One region of the Priestia sp. 3CA3 genome, then DNA from elsewhere that is predicted to be linked to it. Evidence: predicted binding sites of a transcription regulator. Region 1 holds the regulator's gene; each other region holds the start of a gene.
The links. The regulator LexA, encoded in region 1, represses DNA repair genes until DNA is damaged. The targets are predictions, from matches to a motif close to CGAACATATGTTCG.

Region 1 (5,138 bases):
GATCCGTGTCCTGCTGATAATACAAAGCGGTCACGGTTGAACCAGTTTGGGTTCTTTGGATTGATGTTCATGAATTTTGTCCACAATGTATATGCCATTGGAGCAGCTCCCATTGGCATACCTGGGTGACCTGAATTTGCTTTTTCAATCGCATCGATTGATAAAGTACGAATTGTTGCAATCGAAAGATCTTCAATACGTTGTGTCATACTCTTCATTCCTTTCAAAACTATGTACATATGTTATCATACTAATGATTTGCTTATTTGTACAATACTTGAACCAAAAAAATTTTCACTTTTACAGTTTTTGTGTGCCTTATTAAAAATATACAAAAAACTAGAGGGAACTCTCCCTCTAGTTTTACTAGAACGTCTTAGTGAAGACGCTTCTTTTTACTCTCTTTTAACTTCTTAGGCGTAACATCTTTACCTTCCTCGTCCACGACTTTAATCGTATGAAGGTGGTTTGTCATAGATTGTCGGAAAACTTTTAAATATTCCTGACGTAGCTCTTGCTGTTCTTTCGCTTCAGATTCTGTCAGACCTTCAGCCTTTGCCTTTTTTGAAAGAGCATTAATACGAGCAAGTTTATCTTTTGATAGCATATAAAACCTATCTCCTTATAATCAATAATTAAAATTACCGAACCGTTCCGGCAACATGTAGTCATCTTACTAAATCTCTTTCGTTTTATCAAGAGATTGAGCACTCTTTTGATACTCTTGATAGCGACGATGTACCGTTGCTTTTGAAATATTATAACCAAAACCTTTTAGCGTAACTGAAATTTCAGCAAAGGTTAAGCCGTTATGACGAAGGCGCACAATTTCTTCAATCGGCGCTTCTTTTTTTTCTCTTCCTGAGTTAACTCCTTGATTTTTTAAATTTTGCTGCGGACGATAACCGTTTTCTACGGCTCTTTTCATTCCTCTTTTAATTTTAGCATTATGTAATTTCCGCTGATGCTCTTCCACTAAGCTAATAATATCTAACACCATCGAATCAGATTCTGAAAGCTGAAGCTGACCTTGATGACTAATCGTATAGATCGTAGCATTTTCTTTGTGAAAAGCATGAAGAAGCGCAATTCGGGCATTTCCTCTGCCTAATCGCGTTTCGTCTTGAATGAGCAGCACAGATATTTTTTCTTCTTTCATTGTATGAAGAACATCCAATATACCCTCTCTGTCTACGTCATATCCGCTTGCCTTTTCCATTACGACCTTTTTTACGTTTAGATGGTGAAGATCAGCAAGCTTTTTTAATTCTTCTTGCTGGCGCTGTAAAGATGTTTCTTGGGTTTTTTTATCCGTACTTACACGGCAATAAATAATGGCGTCCACTTTTATCACAACCTTTTCGGCTTCTAACAATATTCAGGAACGGCCGTTACACACTACTGTTCAATTGCCACTTGATTATGTAACTCTTTTTTTAAAACAGGAATATATAATTTATCTCCAGGAGATAAAGACTGGGCAGTGTCTGAGTTTAGATCATTGACGTCTTCAACCCATTTGACAAATTCATTGGTGGTCAAATGATGGTGATTATGATACTTGTTGGACAAGTCCCAAAGCGTATCTCCTTTTGTAATAGTAACCGTTGAATATTTGTCTAAATCTACTTTATCCGCTCCTAAAACCAGCGTCAATACATATGTAAGTGCAGCGATAACTGCAAAAAAAATAGCGTAATGTTTCATAGAATGTAAGAATTGGTGCATATTATGATCCCCCTATCAGAATATATGTTCTTATTTTATTGAGAACATTTGTTTCTGTCAATGGAATTCTTCGAACTTATGTTTGTATATTGACACATCACGTGGTATAATTCACCTAAAGAATAGCTAAAATCGAGGTGAAAAATATGAAGCTATCAAAACGTCAACAAGACATACTAGATTTTATTAAGCACGAAGTAAAATTAAAAGGTTATCCGCCTTCTGTTCGTGAGATTGGGGAAGCGGTGGGATTAGCCTCTAGCTCCACTGTACACGGGCATTTAGCTCGTTTAGAAAGTAAAGGGTTAATTCGCAGAGATCCAACAAAACCAAGAGCAATCGAAGTTCTTCAACTAGACGAAGTAAACATCCCTAAAAGCAACGTCATTAATGTTCCTGTTATCGGTAAAGTAACAGCGGGTCTTCCTATAACAGCCGTTGAAAATGTGGAAGAATATTTCCCTCTTCCAGATAAATTCGTTTCTCCAGATGATCATGTATTTATGCTTGAAATTATGGGAGAAAGTATGATTGAAGCAGGTATTCTAGATGGCGATATGGTAATCGTACGTCAGCAGCAAACTGCTAATAACGGAGATATTGTGGTCGCTATGACCGAGGACAACGAAGCAACGGTAAAACGTTTCTTTAAAGAAGAAAATTTCGTTCGTTTACAGCCTGAAAATTCAACGATGGCGCCTATTATTCTTCGCCACGTAACGATTTTAGGAAAAGTCACTGGTGTATATCGTACGATTCACTAATTACACACTATACGTAAAACCAACTAATCATGATGTTAGTTGGTTTTTTTACGTTTGTTTTCTAAAAAAATTGGCATATTATAAATGATACGTCGAATCATTACAGGCGGGTAGAGCGGTTTTTATAAAGCCTGTTTTACCTTTTACTTTCTGTCTGCATTTTTTCGACTCTCAAAAAAAATACAACCGACCATAAGAAGGATGTAGTTTATGACCAATACACCAAGGAAAACAGAACCATTTCAAACTATTATGCCTACCAAAGCAATGAACATGTTTCTTTTTCCTTTTTCCTTTGATCGAAAAAATAAAGAGCAGCTTGTTCATGCACTAGAAGCAAATATGTTTGAGTTTTTTTCCATTCAAAACAAACGTGTAGAAAAAGAATACTACGGAGAACAGTATTACGTATCTCATGATAGCTTAGATCAATATTTTCTTCCTTACATTGAATGTATTCTATTTCCTGATTCATGCGAAAAAGAAGGCTTGCTTCGATTTTCAAAAAAAATAGACCATACCGTTACGCTAGAAACTTCCTCCACCACCGTGTCTAGCAACGTGCTGTCTGTGGATGTTTTTTTATGTCCTTTTGAAATTGGCGTCATGACCATTCGCACTGAGATGAGTCATAATCATTACACCTATGATGACATTTTAGAATTCATGAATCATTTTCGTGTATTAGAACCGAAGCTTGCTGAAGAGCATGGATCCACCATTACCTATGAACATCATCGCTATAGCAAAGTACAGGATTATATTTTTTCACAGCTCGCGCCATTTTTGAACGAACACATCAAAAAAGAAGCGACGCGTGAACAGCACATCGGGAGTCTTCCTTATTTTATCGATGAACGGATGTTTGTATTAAGTTATGTAACGGTAAATCAAGAGCAAGAGATTAACTCCACAACTTTATTTCGTACTGGGCAGCTAAATAGCTATACGCCTGACGGGAAACCGTTTATCTCTGCACACAACCATGAGTATATTAAAACGTATAATACCAAACACGTGTATTCCAGATGGGCTCCTGAAACCTATTACGTTATAACAGACCATGTGTTTTCGTGTATTTCTAAATCGACAGACTCTAAAACGGATCAGCTTTTGATGAATCATCTATTTGGCCAACATTACTATAATTTATTTTTGCATTTTTTCTATAAAATCGTGTTGCTAAAACTATCCTATGAGTATTCTCAGCTCACGTTTCATAAAAATTCAGAGGGCATCGAGCGACTAATTCGCTCTATTACTGTATTTTCAGGTAAATATTTATTTTTAGAAATTAGCTCTCGCACGGAAGGTCAAGAGTTTTCTGAGCTCTTAAAAAAAATCTTCCACATCAATTCTCTTTATCAAGAAGTCAAAGAAACCCTTGGTACTTTGTATCAAAATCAAGAGAAAATTGCGGCCAAGCGTCACAATTACTTATTATTAATTTTAACGATTTATACCGTTCTTTCCGGTATTTACGGAATGAATTTAGTTATTAGCAAGCTAAAGGGAAACATCCATTGGGATAGTATGAAGCAGTTTTCTATCTTTGAATATATCGCTTTAATAGTAGCTTTATCAGGAATTCTGATCAGCATTAGTCTCGGAGTGAGTTCTCTATGGAATTTATTAAAAGATCGATTTAAAACATAAAAGCTGTTCGCATCAGAAAATACATTATAAAAAAGAAGAGATTGAGACATAACTAAATCAAGCAAGTCTAAAGGGAAACAAATAGAATAAATAAGCTAGCAGGGATCGCTTGTGACACCTCTGTTGATTTCCGTGCAAGACTTCGCTTTCCGCGGGAGTCTTCGTCTTGCCCTCCAATCAACTGCTGGAAAGAACTAAACAAATGAAACCTACGTGCACCATAAAAAACGAACCACTAATCAAACATGATGATTAATGGTTCGTTTTTCGCTTCGACTAAAATCCTTTTTTCCCAACCTCTTTTATCTATTACTAAATCACTGCTTACTCCACTGAACCTTTTATTACACGTTATGCCGCTGTTGTAATTTCAGAACAATCTAATATTATACTCTATAAGAAAAATATATACAAAATAATAAAATATGGTATCATAGGGTAGGAATTTTGTACCTTATCTTTGAAATAATTTGCAGGAGGTCATATGCTTAACTCATTTTTATCCAAAAGCCTGATTCTTTTATGTGTCATGATTCTTACATGGTCTCTATGGGGCAGTTATAGTGCGATGACAAATTCATTGGACTTAAAAGGCTTGGCTTTAAGTAATTCATTTATTATTGAAGGAATATGTATCACTTTCCTTGTCATTTTTCTAATAGCTATTGCAAGTAGATACATGAACAAAACTGTTTTTTTTATTTCACTGATTGTTTTGACCTTAGGTGTTCGATTAGCATGGATGCTTTCTGTTCAAACACCTGTAAAATCTGACTTTCTTGTCATGTTAGATGCCGCACGTAATATCGCAAAAGGAAATTATGAATTTAACCAAAGCGTTTATTTCACTACATGGGTATATCAGCTAGGCTTTTCATTCTATGAATCTATTGTTATTCGCTGTTTTGGAGATAGCATTTTTACATTAAAATTGTTAAATATTTTTTATTCTACTGGAACCGTTATTTTTATTTATCTAATTGGCGCTAA
Region 2 (5,138 bases), on a different contig from region 1:
TCAAGTGGACAGCACGGAAAAAAACCGCTTTTTAGCTAAAAGCAAAGTAGCAAGCCACAAATAAGCCTATTTCAATACGTATTTAGAGAAACTGAAGGGCCTGTCTAGATAGCGAACGCTTGACGGCGGGGCAAGCAAGTACTGTATTAAATATAGAAAACGTGCGCATTCGAAGAAGAATTGACTTTCTTTTCGTTAGAAGATTTAGAATTTTTAGAATCAGAATTGAGTTATAAGTTTTAAAATTATGAAGATCTGACAGTTTCATTCCTGTGCTGATCGGATTACCGAAGGCTTCTGACCTGTGTTAGGAGTCTTTTTTTTATTCTTAAATTAATATAATAGGAGGAGAAAAGATGGAAAATTTATTACGAGCAGCGGTGCGCCAAAGAAAACAATACCTCATTGAAGAGTTACTGAAAAAAGGGATTTATAAAAAAGAAAATCATCATCTTTTTGAACTCACACTCTCTGACTTAGAAAAAGAGTATCAGGCACGCATTAGATAAGGCATAGAAAAATTTATATCCAATAAAAAAGCGTGAAGGGTATACCTTTGCGCTTTTTATCTATTAATAAATTAGTACCAGATATTAAAAGTAGGTGTTATAATTAAGTATCAACTGATTTGAGGTGGAGAAATGATGCAATCAAAAGCTAGAATCACAGGAATGGGGATATATACACCAAAGCAAAAATTAACGAACGACCATTTAAAAGAAATGGTTGATACAAGTGACGAATGGATTGTACAGCGCACGGGAATGAAAGAACGACGAATTGCTGGTGAAGGCGAATACACGTCTACGCTTGCCATTCGAGCAGTTGAAAATTTGCTCAACCGATATGCTGTAGAAATAGAAGATGTAGATGCAATTATTGTTTCGACAACAACGCCGGATCACTTTTTTCCTAGCGTAGCATGTCAGGTTCAAGATTACTTTCATATTAATCAAGCTGCTGCATTTGATTTAAGTGCCGCATGCGCCGGTTTTACATATGGACTTCACATGGCGAACGGCTTAGTGACGTCGGGATTGCATAAAAAAATTTTAGTTATTGGTGCGGAAGTCATGTCAAAAATTACAGATTATACGGACCGGGCAACATGTGTACTGTTTGGTGATGGAGCGGGAGCGATGCTTGTAGAGTACGACGAGCATAACCCAAGTTTCTTAGGATGTCATTATGGAACGGATGGGAGCGGAGGTATAAATTTATACCGTTCCAATTTATCTGACACTCTTTTAGGAAAAGAAATTAACTCCAGTGGAAATTTAGTTCAAAATGGGCGTGAAGTATACCGCTTTGCTGTCCGAACGATTCCAAAAGGAGTAGAAGCATTGTTAAAGGGTACTTCCATTTCTCTTTCTGATGTAAATTGGTTTATTCCGCACAGTGCAAACCTTCGGATGATTGAAGCTATTTGTGCTAAAACAGGTGTTTCAATGGATAAAACGTTAACGAGTGTGCAATACTGCGGAAATACATCTTCAGCTTCTATTCCGCTTGCTTTAAACGAAGGAATAATGACAGGAAAAGTACAGGATAATGACCTCCTTATTCTCTATGGGTTTGGGGGAGGATTAACGCACTGCGGCTTGTTAATTAAATGGACGTGTAAAGAAAAAAGCTAAAAGGCATCGCCTTTTAGCTTTTTAGGCTTTCATTGAAGCGCTTTTTTATTATCGTTACAAGAAAGTTTTTTCTTTTTATAACAGCAGGTTTACTGTATTTTCAGCGCAAACATATATAATAGAAAAAACCCGCTTTTTTACAGCGGGTTTTTAGCTGGCTTTTGGAATAGTAAAACCTACTCCAAAGACGTCTCGCACATCGTGGACAACCACAAAAGCCTGTTCATCGACTTTATGAATAATGCGCTTTAACTCTAATAGTTCTTGTTTGTTCACAACTACGTACAATACGTCTTTTGCTTCTTTTGTATAGCTTCCATGAGCAGAAAAGACAGTGACGCCTCGCTGCATCTTTTTGTTAACTTGTTCGGCTACTTCAGCTGAACGGTGTGAAATAATAGTGATTGCTTTGCGGGGGTTAAGTCCTTCAATAATATAATCAAGCACCTTTGTTCCGATATAAAGAGAAATAACCGTGTACATCGTCTTTTCTCCACCGATGACAAAATAGGCGCTTGCTACAACTAATAAATCAATTGCTAGCATCGTTTTGCTAATATTCCAGTCTAGATATTGATTAGCTAAGCGGGCGATAACTGCCGAGCCTCCGGAAGTTCCGCCACCTCTAAACACAAGCCCGAGTCCTACACCGGCTAAAATACCAGCAAAAATAGCCCCCAGTAGCGTATCGTCAAGAGGATTTCCCAGTCCTTCAGTTATATGTAGGAATAGAGATGTGAAAATAATACATATAATTGTGTAAGCAATCACACGTTTGTGAAGCAATTTGTATCCGATCAGTACCAGCAAACCGTTTAATATAAAGTTTGTGATACCAGGAGACCAGCCTAGTACATAATAGGTAATCATTGTTACACCGGTTACGCCGCCTTCTGCTAATTCATTTGGAATAGCAAAATAATTAATGGCCAGTGCGAAAATGAGGCTTCCTAGAATAATGAGGATAATTTCTTTTATTTTATTGATCATGAACGTTACCTCCAATCATCAAAAACTCCGAAAACACAGTCATGACAATGTATTATACCAACTCTAGAGGCTGAATTAAAGATGGGATATTATTATTTTTCAAAAAATCAATTTCTGCTATCAACATAAAATCTTTTGACAGTTTTTATGGAGTATGAAAAAATGAATTGTTTGCTTTTATTTTGATTAAAAAGTTTTGCAATGAGAATGTTCGTTCGGTAAAATAGAAGCAAGAGTCAAGGGGGAGAATGAACGTGTATCAAGATGAATTAAAACAGTATGCGAAGTTAGTAATGCCTGAGCATTTAGAGAAAATGAAGAAAATGTACAGTCCCGAGGCGCATAAGCAGTCTTTAGGGTTGAAAAAAGAAAAGATTGAGCATATTGAAAATGTCATTATGAACAGTTACTCGGAGCATCATCCAGTAACCCTTCACGTCTATGAAGCAGGACATATTCAAAGATATGAACGAGTGACAATCGATAAAGTTTCTCTGCAGTCGAATACGCTGATGGTGACAGGGCCTTGTTATACATATTCGATTCGAGCGGATGCAGTAATTGAAGCAGATGTATGGAAAGATGAAAGCTACTCTAGCTAAGAGTAGCTTTTTTGTTGAATTTGTATCTTTTTTTTAACGCTTGCATACAATACATAAAAGCATATTCTGCGAGTAGTCACTTTTAGCTACTAGGAAATTTTGATTAAAGAAGGGATATTGTATGCAAAATGAAAAAACTCAAGTAAGAGAAATTGAATTAACGCAGTTCATTAAGAAAAGACTCGTTCGTTTTATCTCAAGTTTGGCTATTTCTTCTGCCCTTGCTTCTATATTATATATGCTTCTGTTTTTATTTAAATGATGGGTCACTTTGAGTTGTCCAAAAAGGTGGACAACTTTTTTGATGTATAGGCTCTCATTAAAACAGGACAAGCTAAACATAATTCAGTCAAGAGAAATTAAATCGGTCAAGAAATAGTCAAAAACAGTCATAGCTAATTAGTTGTAAGAAAACCTTTACATATAATGAGAAAAGTAGACAAATTCTTGAATTACCAGCTTATTTCCTTTTGTATAAACTAGTATCAAAACAAATGCAAATCTAATTGTTCGTTCAAAAAACTTTATTTTGTAATTAAAAAAATGAATGTTTTTGATTTTTTATGATTGATTTTGAATGTAAACCGTGATAAAGTAAGTACATGAAATAAATGAAAACGCTTTTTTGAAAAAGGAGCTAGAACATGTTAACGCCGGAGAGACATCAACTAATCTTAAAACTTTTAAAAGAGAAAGAACTTGTAAAAGTGCAAGAGTTTATCGAAGTTACAGGCGCTTCGGAATCCACAATTAGAAGAGACTTAAGTCAACTAGAAGAAGAGCAAATGCTCAAACGTGTTCACGGTGGCGCTTCGCTTATTCGCAGTAAACGAATCGAACTGAGCGTTATCGAAAAATCTGCTAAAAATATTCAAGATAAACGAAACATTGCAGAGTATGCGGCTTCCATTATAAATGAAGGTGACTGTATTTTTTTAGATGCAGGAACTACAACGTATGAAATGATTCCTTTTTTGAAGCAAAAAGATGTAGTTGTCGTGACAAATGGTTTAATGCATTTAAACCCGATGCTAGAACAAGGTATCACCCTCTATTTGATTGGAGGATCTGTTAAACATAAAACGGGCGCTTTAATTGGCAATGGAGCTCTTTTAAGTCTTGAGCAGTATCGTTTTGATAAGTGCTTTATGGGAGCGAATGGGATTCATCATCAATATGGATATACAACTCCTGATCCAGAAGAAGCATTGATCAAGCAAACGGCAATCAAGCTTTCTAGAGAATCTTATATTTTATCAGATTCTACTAAGTTTTTTGAAACAAGTTTTGCGAAAATAGCCGATTTACATGAAGCAAAAATTATAACAAATGACGTACCTAGTGATGTACTTATACAGTATGCAAACAAAACAGACATAAAGGTTGTGAAATCATGATTTATACATGTACGTTGAACCCATCCGTTGATTACGTAGTACATGTTTCAGCATTCGAAGAAGGCGGACTTAACCGCACAACGAATGAAGCCAAGTTTCCAGGAGGGAAAGGCATTAACGTCTCTCGCGTTTTAAAGCGATTAGATGTTGATAATAAAGCTCTCGGTTTTGTAGCCGGCTTTACAGGAACCTATATCGAAGACTACTTAAAAGCGGAGAATATTGAAACAGCTTTTACAAGAGTTGATGGAGATACCCGCATTAACGTAAAGTTAAAAACGGAAAAAGAAACAGAAATTAACGGTCAAGGGCCTGCTATTACAGACGAAGCGCTTCAGTCTTTATTGACTCAAGTAAAGCAAATGACTGAAGGCGATATCTTCGTATTAGCAGGAAGTATACCGAAAACGCTTCCAAGTTCTGTGTATGAAACGTTAACGGAACTAGCAGCAGCGAACGGAGTAAAAGTAGTAGTAGATGCAAGTGGAAAAACCTTGCTAGACGTCGTGTCT
Region 3 (5,138 bases), on a different contig from region 1:
TTGTATCGAAAGCTAAAGAAGATTTACCAGAACCTGACAACCCTGTTAATACCACTAATTTGTCTCGCGGGATTTCAATATCGATATTTTTCAAATTGTGGGCTCGTGCACCTTTTACCACGATTTTTTCCATCGCCATGTTTTATCACCCTTCCGCTTTTAATTCTAGAATCAAGTCACGAAGCTCAGCTGCGCGTTCAAAGTTAAGCGCTTTGGCTGCTTCTTTCATTTCTTGTTCCATTTCTTCTACGAGCTTTGCTTTTTCTTTTTTATTGAGTTTATCAAATGCCGGTGCTTCTTCATACGTTTCTGTATCTTCTGCTACTACTGTTGCACGAATTGAGCCTCGAACTTCTTTTTGAATCGTTGTCGGTGTAATACCATGCTCTTCGTTGTAAGCTTCTTGAATACTTCTACGACGCTTGGTCTCATTGATAGCAATGTCCATAGAGTTTGTGATGCGATCTGCATACATAATGACATGTCCATTAGCATTTCGAGCAGCACGTCCAATGGTTTGAATAAGCGATCGTTCTGAACGCAAGAATCCTTCTTTGTCCGCATCTAATATGGTTACTAACGAAACTTCTGGAATATCTAAACCTTCACGAAGTAAGTTAATCCCTATGAGCACATCATATTTTCCAAGCCGCAGCTCTCGGATAATTTCAATACGCTCGAGCGTCTTCACCTCAGAGTGAAGATATTGAACTTTAATGCCAATTTCTTTTAAGTAGTTCGTTAAATCCTCAGACATTTTCTTTGTTAACGTCGTGACGAGCACTCGTTCATTTCGCTTAATCCGGTCGTGAATTTCTCCAATTAAATCATCAATCTGCCCTTCAATTGGTCGAACTTCAATATTTGGATCTAATAATCCCGTTGGACGGATAATTTGTTCAATCACCTCAGGCGCCTTCTCAAGTTCGTAAGGACCTGGTGTTGCTGAAACATGGACGATTTGTTTAATATGCTGTTCAAATTCATCAAATTTAAGCGGACGGTTATCTAATGCAGACGGCAAGCGGAAACCATGGTCCACCAACACTTGTTTACGCGCTTGGTCTCCATTATACATTCCTCTAACTTGAGGAATGGTAACGTGGGATTCATCCACCACAAGAAGGAAATCTTCCGGGAAGAAATCCAGCAGTGTATAAGGTGTAGAACCAGCCGGACGAAGCGTTAAATGACGAGAGTAATTCTCGATTCCTGAACAAAATCCCATTTCTCTCATCATTTCTAGGTCGTAGCGAGTGCGCTGCTCCAAGCGCTGCGCTTCTAAAAGCTTTCCTGCTTCTTTTAACTTCTCTAGCTGTTCTTCTAGTTCTTTTTCAATGTTTTGAATGGCCACACGCATTTTTTCTTCCCTCGTGACGAAGTGAGATGCCGGGAAGATAGCCACGTGTTCACGATCTCCAATAATTTCTCCTGTTAAGGCGTCGACTTCGCGAATGCGGTCAATTTCATCCCCGAAAAATTCCACGCGAATACAGTGTTCATCTCGAGACACAGGAAAAATCTCAACAACATCACCGCGAACGCGGAACGTTCCACGCTTGAAGTCAATATCGTTTCTTTCGTACTGTACATCCACTAGCGTACGAAGCAGCTGATTGCGTTCTTTTTCCATTCCTACTCGAAGAGATACGACCATTTCTTTGTATTCTTCCGGAGACCCTAATCCATAAATACAGGATACGCTGGCAATAATAATGACATCTTTTCGTTCAAAAAGAGCAGAAGTTGCCGAGTGACGAAGTTTATCAATCTCGTCATTAATGCTTGCATCTTTTTCAATAAATGTATCTGTTTGAGGTACATAAGCTTCAGGCTGATAGTAATCATAGTAACTGACAAAGTATTCGACTGCATTATTAGGAAAAAACTCTTTAAACTCACTGTACAATTGACCAGCAAGCGTTTTGTTATGAGCCATAATTAATGTTGGCTTATTTATTTCCTTAATAACATTAGACATAGTGAAGGTTTTTCCCGTTCCTGTAGCACCTAATAATACTTGATGCTGCTTACCTTCTTTAATTCCTTTCACAATCTTTTCAATTGCCTTTGGCTGATCACCTTGCGGTTGATATGGGGATACTAATTCAAACTGATCTTTCAAATGAAGGCCTCCGTTTCTATTTTCTTGTTTTATCTATTTTTATTACGATATGTAAAAACCGAAAACACGAACTGATATTCGTATTTTATCACTTTATACTCATAAATGAAACTAATGAGTATTAATCTTATATAGTGTTTGTTTGTTTTGATTTTTTACCCTGTTACTTTATTACCCACTAAATTCTTATACTACCCTTTTCGAGGGGAATACAACTCTTTAGATGAAAGCAATAAAAGAAAGTAAGCTGCCTAATTGTTTGAAAAAGATAGGCTTTTGCGCCAATTTCTAAATTATGATACAGTATAAAAAATATGTACTGAGAGGGGTTTAGTATGGCAAGCGTTGATCAAGTTCTTATAAATAACTCCTTTATAACAGTTGAAGAATCAACTTCTTTAGCTAAAGTGAAATCTGAACTTTCCAACTATGATTTCGTTGTAGTCACAGCAAGTACCTTTTATGTAATACAAAAAGATGAACGATACCTTTTAACAGGTCATGACGAGGCATCGTCCATTAAAAAAGTAATAGCGGACACAAATTGGCCTTCATCTTCTACTTCTACGTTAGCCAATTTACAAGCCAACACAAACTGGAATAGACCAGTCCTCATTCAAGCAGAAAACCAAGAAACCACAATAGGACTTGTAACACCTTCACAGTGGATTACACATTTGCATAGCCAAAACGAGATATTAGCTTCCTATTTTGATACATTGGCAGAAACCATTAATGATGCAGTGACAGCGGTCGATCATGAAGGAAATGTAATCTTGTGGAATACTGCTGCGGAACATACGTATAAGATTCAGAGAGATGATATTATTGGTAGAAAAATCGGAGAGCATTTTAAAGATGAATCCATCATTCTACATACGATTCTAAATGAAGGGCGTCCTGTGCGCGGAACGTATCATCGTCCTAATGAACAAACTCACGTGCTCATCAATGCATCTCCTATTATAAGAAACAACCGAGTCATAGGTGGAGTCGCAACCGAACATGACATTACCAATATTGTAAGACTAAATGAAGAAATTGATGTATCTCTTCTCATTCCGAAAGATAATCCATTTTCTTCTTTTGCGGGTATCAGTCCTGAAATTAAGCAAGCCGTTGACATTGCCAAAAAAGTGGCATCTACAGATATGCCTATTTTATTAACAGGAGAACCTGGTTCTGGGAAAGAAATGCTGGCTCAGGCCATCCACTACGGGGGATCCAAACATAAAGAACCTTTTTTATCTTTAAATTGCGCCACTATTCCATCTGGACTTCTGGAAATTGAACTCTTTGGTCATCAAAAAGACGTCTTTTCAGAAGATCCAACGACCATTGCAGGAAAACTGGAGCAGGCTCATAACGGGACGTTATTTATTGAAGAAATTGATAAAATGCCTCTTGAAATTCAAGTTAAGTTTCTCCGTTACTTGGAAGAACGAGCCTTTTATCACGTTGGAGGCACGGAAGAAATTCAAGTCCAAACCCGAATTGTAGCCTCTACTACGACGCCTTTGGAAGAGTTGCTAAAAGCCGGTGAATTCCATGAAAATCTTTACTATTTGCTGACCGTCATTAATATTATCATTCCGCCGCTTCGAGACCATAAAGAAGACATTGAAGCATTAACGCAGCAATTTGTACAGGAATTTAGTAAAAAGTATAAAAAGAAGGCTCCTTTCATCAGCTCTGAAGTTCTCGAAGCCTTTATGCAATACGATTGGCCAGGAAATATTCGCGAGCTGAGAAATACGATTGAACGAATGATTTTTCTTAGTGATCAGTCGTTGATTACCCTTACGCACCTTCCTGACAATCTGAAGGATGCCAGTTCTTTCACAGAAGTTCAAAAAGAAGAAGATTCTCTCCAAGAAGCTAGGCTAATAGAAGAGACTCTTCAAAAAACCTATGGAAACAAAAGTGCAGCAGCAGATCTGCTTGGCATTTCGCGCGGCACCCTTTATAACAAAATCAAAGAATACGGATTAAACTAATTAAAAAATTCGACACGAAGCTCAGGATACTTGTGTCGAATTTTTTATGTTTCTTGAACTGAACTTATTTGGAGAAATTTTTTAATACGAACCATACGTTGGCGGGGCGTTCGGCTAGGCGTCTCATGAAATACCCAAACCAATCAATTCCGTAAGGAACATAAACCCTGACTTTATATCCTTCTTTGACCAGACGATCCTGTAGCTCTACGCAAATTCCATAAAGCATTTGGAACTCAAACTGATCATTTGAAATGCCGTTTTCTCTTACTAATCGTTTTGTATACTGAATCATTTCCTCATCGTGACTTGCTACAGCTGTATAGTGTCCATTTAATAAATGCATTTTAATGATTTTTTTATAGTTTTCATCTACGTCTTTCTTTTCCGGAAACGATACTTCTGGCGATTCTTTGTAAGCTCCTTTTACCAGACGTAAATTGGCTTGATATTGATGTAAGTCATTCATATCTTGTTCTGTACGATAAAGATACGCTTGAATCACAATTCCAATATTATCAAATTCTTTACGTAATTCTTTATACATATCAAGGGAGATTTGGCAGTGCAAGTAGTCTTCCATATCAATTCGAACAAAAATATCATTCACTCTGGCTGTGTGTAGAATTCTGCGCATATTTTCCATACAAAGCTCTTTGCTAATATCCAATCCTAAAGAAGTCATCTTTAATGATAAATTTGATTGAACGCCCGATGCTGCAATGGCTTCTAGTGTCTGAATGCACATGGCCGTAGATAACCTAGCTTCCTCTTCTGTAAAAACAAATTCGCCTAAATGATCGAGTGTCACAACTTTCCCACCATTGTTAAGCTCCTTGGATGTTTGAATTGCTGATTCAATTGAGTCTCCAGCAACAAAACGAGCTGCCCCCATCCGCAATCCATACTTTTTAGCTAATTTATTCATTGAATGATTTTTGCCAAGCGACTGAAACATCGTTCTCATTAACACTTCCATCGATACTAAACCTCCTTTTATTTTTAAAAATCAAAAT

Region 2: the regulator LexA is predicted to act here: its motif matches at 2,832-2,845, upstream of AC1VNJ_RS16955 (YolD-like family protein).
Region 3: the regulator LexA is predicted to act here: its motif matches at 2,193-2,206, upstream of uvrB (excinuclease ABC subunit UvrB).

The regions. Positions count from the first base shown of each region.
Region 1 is NZ_JBXENJ010000001.1:802,364-807,501, reverse strand. Features, by position in the region: gene tkt (transketolase) at 1-209, opposite strand, end outside; gene AC1VNJ_RS04110 (DUF896 domain-containing protein) at 377-607, opposite strand; gene AC1VNJ_RS04105 (YneB family resolvase-like protein) at 677-1,345, opposite strand; gene yneA (cell division suppressor protein YneA) at 1,399-1,728, opposite strand; gene lexA (transcriptional repressor LexA) at 1,875-2,492, shown strand; gene AC1VNJ_RS04090 (hypothetical protein) at 2,703-4,148, shown strand; gene AC1VNJ_RS04085 (hypothetical protein) at 4,216-4,350, opposite strand; gene AC1VNJ_RS04080 (ArnT family glycosyltransferase) at 4,633-5,138, shown strand, end outside.
Region 2 is NZ_JBXENJ010000006.1:104,545-109,682, reverse strand. Features, by position in the region: gene AC1VNJ_RS16975 (YezD family protein) at 1-64, shown strand, start outside; gene AC1VNJ_RS16970 (Fur-regulated basic protein FbpA) at 357-509, shown strand; gene AC1VNJ_RS16965 (beta-ketoacyl-ACP synthase 3) at 642-1,637, shown strand; gene AC1VNJ_RS16960 (YitT family protein) at 1,788-2,627, opposite strand; gene AC1VNJ_RS16955 (YolD-like family protein) at 2,876-3,229, shown strand; gene AC1VNJ_RS16950 (hypothetical protein) at 3,351-3,491, shown strand; gene AC1VNJ_RS16945 (DeoR/GlpR family DNA-binding transcription regulator) at 3,874-4,626, shown strand; gene pfkB (1-phosphofructokinase) at 4,623-5,138, shown strand, end outside.
Region 3 is NZ_JBXENJ010000007.1:147,505-152,642, forward strand. Features, by position in the region: gene uvrA (excinuclease ABC subunit UvrA) at 1-139, opposite strand, end outside; gene uvrB (excinuclease ABC subunit UvrB) at 146-2,125, opposite strand; gene AC1VNJ_RS19275 (sigma-54 interaction domain-containing protein) at 2,461-4,122, shown strand; gene AC1VNJ_RS19280 (proline dehydrogenase family protein) at 4,187-5,101, opposite strand.